3 regions of the Exiguobacterium sp. s133 genome follow, and region 1 is predicted to be linked to each of the others. Evidence: riboswitches for the same ligand, from Rfam matches in the RefSeq annotation. Region 1 holds a riboswitch; each other region holds the start of a gene.
The links. A riboswitch is a leader RNA that binds a small molecule or an ion and turns the genes downstream of it on or off. The one in region 1 is predicted to bind S-adenosylmethionine.
Positions count from the first base shown of each region.

Region 2: another riboswitch for S-adenosylmethionine. It lies ahead of KNP96_RS15240 (Na+/H+ antiporter NhaC family protein); the one in region 1 lies ahead of KNP96_RS11060 (2,3-diketo-5-methylthiopentyl-1-phosphate enolase).
Region 3: another riboswitch for S-adenosylmethionine. It lies ahead of KNP96_RS09875 (LLM class flavin-dependent oxidoreductase); the one in region 1 lies ahead of KNP96_RS11060 (2,3-diketo-5-methylthiopentyl-1-phosphate enolase).

Region 1 covers NZ_JACSMK010000007.1:135,110-137,360, reverse strand. Annotated here, with positions in the region: gene mtnK (S-methyl-5-thioribose kinase) at 1-789, opposite strand, end outside; SAM riboswitch class I at 866-968, opposite strand; SAM riboswitch class I at 1,173-1,274, shown strand; gene KNP96_RS11060 (2,3-diketo-5-methylthiopentyl-1-phosphate enolase) at 1,355-2,251, shown strand, end outside.
Region 2 covers NZ_JACSMK010000014.1:14,728-16,978, forward strand. Annotated here, with positions in the region: gene KNP96_RS15235 (metal ABC transporter solute-binding protein, Zn/Mn family) at 8-976, shown strand; SAM riboswitch class I at 1,056-1,159, shown strand; gene KNP96_RS15240 (Na+/H+ antiporter NhaC family protein) at 1,240-2,251, shown strand, end outside.
Region 3 covers NZ_JACSMK010000006.1:83,022-85,272, forward strand. Annotated here, with positions in the region: gene KNP96_RS09875 (LLM class flavin-dependent oxidoreductase) at 1-1,039, opposite strand, end outside; SAM riboswitch class I at 1,112-1,216, opposite strand; gene KNP96_RS09880 (DUF975 family protein) at 1,407-2,081, opposite strand; gene KNP96_RS09885 (DUF2325 domain-containing protein) at 2,149-2,251, opposite strand, start outside.

The DNA.
Region 1 (2,251 bases):
AAAGCAGAGGTGGGCAATGAACTGACCGACATCAAACCCGAACGGTCCGTAAAAAGCGAACTCCGGATCGATGATTTTCGTTTCGCCCGCGGAAGCAAAAATGCTTCCTGTATGTAAATCCCCGTGTAATAAGGCTTCCCCTTTCGTGATGAACAACGTTTCGAGCTTCGCCACTTCCCGCTTCAGTTTTTCGTCCTGCCAGAGCTGCTGTACGTCTGTTTCCAAGCCGCTCTCGATGTTGTTTGTTTCCGCGTCGTAAAACGGATCCGTAAAGATTAACTTTTCCGTGATGTCGCATAAATCCGGGTTGTAATAGTCACGTGCGACCTGCTTTTTTCCGACTGGACCGAGCGCAAAATCTGACGTGAAAAATAACGTCCGCGCCAAGTAAGAACCGACATGTTCTGCAAGGAGCGGATACGTTTCGCCGGCGAGCAATCCCGTCCGAACGATTTGCAGGTGCGACAAGTCCTCCATCACCGTATACGCTTCTTCATGACTGGCATGAAAGACCCGTGGAACGAATGGCGTCGCGTATTTTGCGAATTCCTTCAGTGCCAACTGTTCGATCCAGGCCCGCTCGAGTGACAAGGGCCAGCTTTCCCCGACGACTTTTGCATAAGGTAATGCCTGCTTCAAGATCAAACGTTCTTTCCCTGCCTGAATCCGAAAGACTAAGTTCAAGTTGCCGTCGCCGATTTCTTCTGCCGTCGCTTCTTCCTGTCCGATGAGTCCGAGTTCCCGGACACGTTTAATGGCGTCTTGTTCTGTAAATGCTTGATATGCCATCTTGCTTCCCCCTTCATTTCTACACAAAAAAACGCCGCTTTTCGTCATAGAAAAGAGGCGCGGGGTATCATCCGTCCTCTTATCTCTCAGACGAATGTCTGTTGGATGTAGCACCGTGCCGGATGGTCGGTTGCTGCGGCGTCTTCGGGCCAATTCCCTCTGCCAACTCACGATAAGAGTCATATGTGGTTGTTGTGTTCGATGTTGATTCGAATATTACGCCCGTCTTAAATCATCTGTCAATTCCAATTTTTAGTGAAAAACCATTTAAAAGACCGCCATCTATAGAAGCGGATTTCAAAAAAAATAAATTTTCAAAAAATTATTTGACATCACGTCCATCTCATGTAAAAATTGCAATTAGATTTCACAATTTCATCCAATTCTTATCAAGAGCAGACGGAGGGACGAGCCCTATGATGTCGCAGCAACCGACCAGTTGGCACGGTGCTAATTCTTGCAGCTAACACGCTGACAGATAAGAGTCCACGCGCAATTTTTCATGGTCTCTTGTCATTGACGAGGGACCATTTTTGTATTTTTTAACAAGGGAGAGACGACGATCATGGCGTACATTACCGCAACTTACCAACTCGGCGTGACCGATCAGTTACCAAAACGGGCAGAGCAAATCGCCCTCGGTCTGACGGTCGGCTCATGGACCGATTTGAATCACTTGGAACAACAACAGCTTGAATCCTTTAAAGGACAAGTCGTCCATACGGAAGAACACGACGGAAAAGGGTATGTCACGATCCGTTATCCGGAACACAACGTCTCACGAGACTTTTCGGCGATTTTGACGACCGTCTTCGGCAAGCTGTCACTCGACGGTCAAATCAAACTGACGGATCTTCAGCTTCCCGCTTCATTCACACCGGATTTCCCCGGTGCTAAATTCGGCATCGAGGGCGTCCGCCAATTGATCCAAGTCCATGATCGCCCCCTGTTGATGAGCATCTTCAAAGGCGTCATCGGACGGGATCTCGTTTTTTTACGGGAACAACTGGAAGCCCAGCTCGCCGGCGGGATTGATCTCGTCAAGGATGACGAAATCTTATACGACAATCCGCTGACACCGGCACTCGACCGGGCGCGGATTGGACGGGAAGTCCTCGATGCACACTATGAACGGACCGGTAAACGGGCCCTTTATGCGATTACATTGAGTGGTCCGGTCTTCCGCTTGAAAGAGCAGGCGAAACGACTGGTCGAAGCCGGAGCGACAGCCCTCCTGCTCAACACGTTTACATACGGGCTTGATGTCTTGCGGGAACTGGCAGCCGATCCGGAAATCCCGGTCCCGATCTTTAATCATCCGGCGTTGAGCGGTGCCTTGATCGCCAGTCCCGAGTACGGGATTGCCGCCCCGGTCCTGCTCGGAACGTTGCCGCGGATTGCCGGTGCCGACTTGACACTGTTCCCGTCGCCGTACGGGAATGTCGCCCTCGCCAAAGACTTG
Region 2 (2,251 bases), on a different contig from region 1:
TTCATATATGAAAAAAATCATTCCAGCGTTAACCATCGCGACAGTAACTGCCAGTCTGCTCGCCGCATGCGGCTCATCGACTTCAAATTCAGACGAAGACGGTAAATTGCAAATTTATACGTCGACGTTCGCCACGGCAGCCATCGCCAAAGAAATCGGCGGAAAGGACGTCCAGGTCGAATTAATCGTTCCCCCTGGCGCCGACCCGCATTCGTATGAGCCGACTCCGAAGCAACTGACGACGATTGCGAAAGGCGATCTATTTTTACTTACCGGCACAACCCTTGAGCCGTACTCTGAAAAGATTAAGGAAAGTTTAGCCGGTAATTCCATTCGTTTTGTCGAGACAAGTAAAAATATCGACTTACTCGAAGCTTCCGCTTCGCTTCATACGCACGAAGAAGACGCACACGATGACCATGATGATCACGAGGCTGAAGAAGAGTCGCACGATCATGGACAATACGATCCGCATGTTTGGCTCGACCCGAACAACGCCAAGAAAATGGCTGACTCGATTACGACCGCGTTAGCAAAGGAAGCACCTGACCGGAAGGAAACGTTTGATAAAAACCTCGCACTCTTTAACAAACAAGCAGATGAACTCGACCAAAATTTACAAAAAGCTGTTGACTCCGGTTCGAAAAAGGAGCTTCTCGTCACGCATGCCGCATACGGGTACTTGGCGGAACGTTACGGTTTCACGCAACTGCCGATTGCCGGTATTTCACCGTCTGACGAACCGTCCCAAAAACAGCTGGCTGCCATCGTCAAGGAAGCAGAGATGCATGACTTAAACTATATCGCCTTCGAAGAGACGGTGTCGCCAAAGGTCGCCCGTGTCATCCAAAAAGAAATCGGTGCCGAATCGATTACGATTCATAACCTCGAGTCCGTCGCAAAAGATCAACAAGATCAATCGTACTTTGATTTGATGAACGAAAACGTGACGACGCTCAAACAAGCACTGCAGTAAGGTACAGTTGACAAGCATTAAAAGATACGTTAGGGTAATAAACGTGTTTTAAACAACGACTAAACAACTAAATGACTTCTTTTTATCGCGAGAAACGGAGGGACTGGCCCAATGATGTTTCGGCAGCGGACGATTGATTCGTACTGTGCCAAATCCAGCAAGCTATGGCTTGAGAGATAAGAAGAGCGTCTTTTTCAGTAAAGACCTCCTTCTTTCTTGCGAAGGGGTCTTTTTTTGTATGCTGAAGAAATGGAGTGATTCACATGAACGAAACGGTTACGCCGAACAAATGGGCGTTGTTCCCCTTGTTCGTTTTCCTTGTATTATTCATCGGTGCAGGAATCTTCTATAACGACTTTTACAAATTCCCCATCTTGATTGCAGCTTTAATCGCCTTGATTTTTGCTGCTGCGACATCTAAGGGAGACATCAACCAGACCGTCGAGCGGATTGCCCGCGGTGCCGGAAATCCGGACATCATGATCATGGTCTTCATCTTTTTACTCGCTGGCACATTTTCTGGAACAGCGAATGCAATCGGAGCCATTGATGCGACCGTCAACGCTGCACTCAGTTTCCTACCCCAGTCTCTTTTAATGAGTGGATTGTTCATCATTGCCGCTTTCATCTCGATGGCGATGGGAACTTCGACCGGCACAATCGCTGCCCTTGCACCGATCGCACTCGGGATTCATGACGCGACGGGTGTCAATGTCGCACTCGCCGCTGCTGCCGTCGTCGGTGGAGCAATGTTCGGTGATAACTTATCGTTTATCTCAGATACGACAATCGCCGCTGTCCGGACACAAAAAACGAACATGCGTGATAAATTCAGAACGAACTTTTTAATCGTCTTGCCTGCTGCCGTCATCACTGTCATCTTACTCGCTTTCGTGTCAGGTTCCGGAGATGTCGTCGAAGCGAAAGCATTTGAATTTTATAAGCTGATTCCGTATCTTTCCGTCATCGCGCTCGCACTCTTTGGTGTCAACGTCATTCTCGTCTTACTCGGCGGGACGTTATTGACAGGCATCATCGGAATGATCGACGGTAGTTTCGGAGTAAGTGGGTTTGTCCTCGCGATGTCTGACGGATTGATGGGGATGGCAGAAATCTCAATCTTGACGTTGCTGATGGGTGGACTCGTCAGCCTGATCACCTATAACGGTGGAATTGCTTATCTCAAAGAAACGCTGACACGAAAGATTTCGAAACGCCGGGGAGCTGAGTTCAGTATGGCTGCCCTCGTCAGTGCAACGAATCTCGCAACAGCAA
Region 3 (2,251 bases), on a different contig from region 1:
TTCGTTTCGCTTCGACGCGTGGCATGACCTCGCGGGCAAAGCGTTCCATTTCTTCGAGTTGCGGAGAAAATTGAAGCAAGAGCAATGTCACGCCGACTGCTTCAAATTCAAGAATCCGTTCTGCGATTTGATCCGGCGTCCCAATCAAGTTCGGACGCAGTCCCCGGTTTGAGACCGAATAGTCATTTCGTTTGACCTGTTGTTCGAGTTGCGATTTACTGACGAAGTCGTCATACCCGGCATATCCGGCACCGTCTTCTTTAACGTTCGTAATCCGGTGCCATTCTTCGAGCGCCGCTTCTTCCGTCTCGCGACAGATGATGTAGGCCGCCAGTCCGAAACTCGCAAGCGGCTGCTTCCCGGTCGCCGCGCGGCGGGTTTTCATATCCGTAATTTTCGTCGCGACTTCATCGACCGTTCCTCCATGCATGACATAGGCATCACAGTGATTGACGATCGTCTGTTTCCCCGTCTCACTCTCACCACCAGCGTAGAGCTTGATTCCGGGACGCTGAACGGGTTTCGGGTGAAGCTCTGCCCGTTCCAGCTGATAGTACGCCCCATCAAAACTATAGGGTGATGCGTCCGCCCATAATCCTTTCATGACCGTCACGAATTCTTCCGTCCGGGCATATCGTTCGTCATGGGCTGTAAAAATCCCATTGTATTGACGGGCTTCTTCCTCCCACCAGGCCGAGACGACGTTGAGCGTAAAACGTCCGTTACTCAACTGATCGAGGTTCGCCGCCATTTTTGCTGTCGTCGCCGGATTATGAAAACCGGGCCGGACGGCTGTCATGATTTCCAACCGTTCCGTTGTCGCCGCAATCGCCGCTGCCGTCGTCCACGCCTCAAGACTCGGTTCGGCTATTCCTTTAATGTCGTTTAAGTTCAATTCTGCAATCAATGTCGTAGAAAAGCCAATCCGTTCTGCCGTCTGTGCGACTTGTTTCGCATAATCGAATGTCGCTGGCATTTGTTCCTCCTCGACGTTTCGTAACCAACCCCCGAAGATTGGTAACCAAAATCCGTATTCCATCCCCTGTGCCCCCTTTTTGCATAAAAAATCGCTCTTTTCGTTTAGAAAAGAGCGACGAATGTCTACTGTCAGCTCTTATCTTCAAAGGAATAAATTCCTCTTGGAAGTAGCACCTTCCGCTCATGCGGGGTTGCTGAAGTGTCGTCGGGCCAGTCCCTCGACTTCTCGTGATAAGAATAATTGAAATTAGCGTACATCTTTTAGCAGAGTAAAGCAACCTTTAAACCTTCTTTTCCTATCGGAATTAAAAAACATTTGGAAAATCACTCTGTTTCTTGATACTTCTTTGTCTAGAAGCTAAAAACAGGAATTGCACATCGGTTTAAGATGGCAATCCCTGCTTTGTATGGTGCTGTTCAAAATCAATTCATTCTGGTGATACGAACGGTGAGTCATTGTGATTTGCATCCATCATGGCTGTCCGGTGACCAGTCGTCGAAACTTCTTCCCCACGCACGCGATCGTAGAACTTCGCGATTGTGACGCTGAAGTACGGGCCAATCCAGAGGAAACCGATTCCGATCGTAACAATTCCGAGCAAGAACCAACCGATGAACGAAAGGACGAGGAAAAACGCCTCTTTTTTATGTCCATCCATCATTTGGCGTGAACGCGTAATGGCATCAAGGATGCCAATCGATGGTTCGTCCCGAATGATGTAATACGTCAACATGTAAGAGAATGACTTAATGATTCCTGGAATGATGAAAAGTAAGAACCATAGCCCTAAGAAAAAGGTTTGGACGATTGACACTCCAATGGCTTTCAAGAACATTTTGTACGGCTCAAACAAATCGGCGACTTTCGTCTGCTCGTCTCGGGCGACAGATAGGGTGAGCCATGACCATCCCATTGCAACCGGTAAGGTCAACACCGTCAAGAGCATACCAATCAAGTCGATAAATTGGAAATCCTCTTCGGGTGAGGACGCAAATCCGTTCGGAACGCCTTGAATGATTAAGAACAACAACATCATTAATGCCATGAAGCCCCATCGTCCCTGCAACGACTCGCGCGCTGCTAATTTTAATTGTTTTGACATCGAAAGATCCTCCTCAAAAATAAGTGCTACCTTTCTTTACGGTTTATTTTTGAGGAGGTTTCACTTTTTAACGCTCGTCTTTTAGTAAACGTTGGACCATTGCTTTTTCAAGTTGTTGCTGGCACGCCGTATACAAAGAGCGTCGTCCATCGAGTCGTTCAATCGCAAAC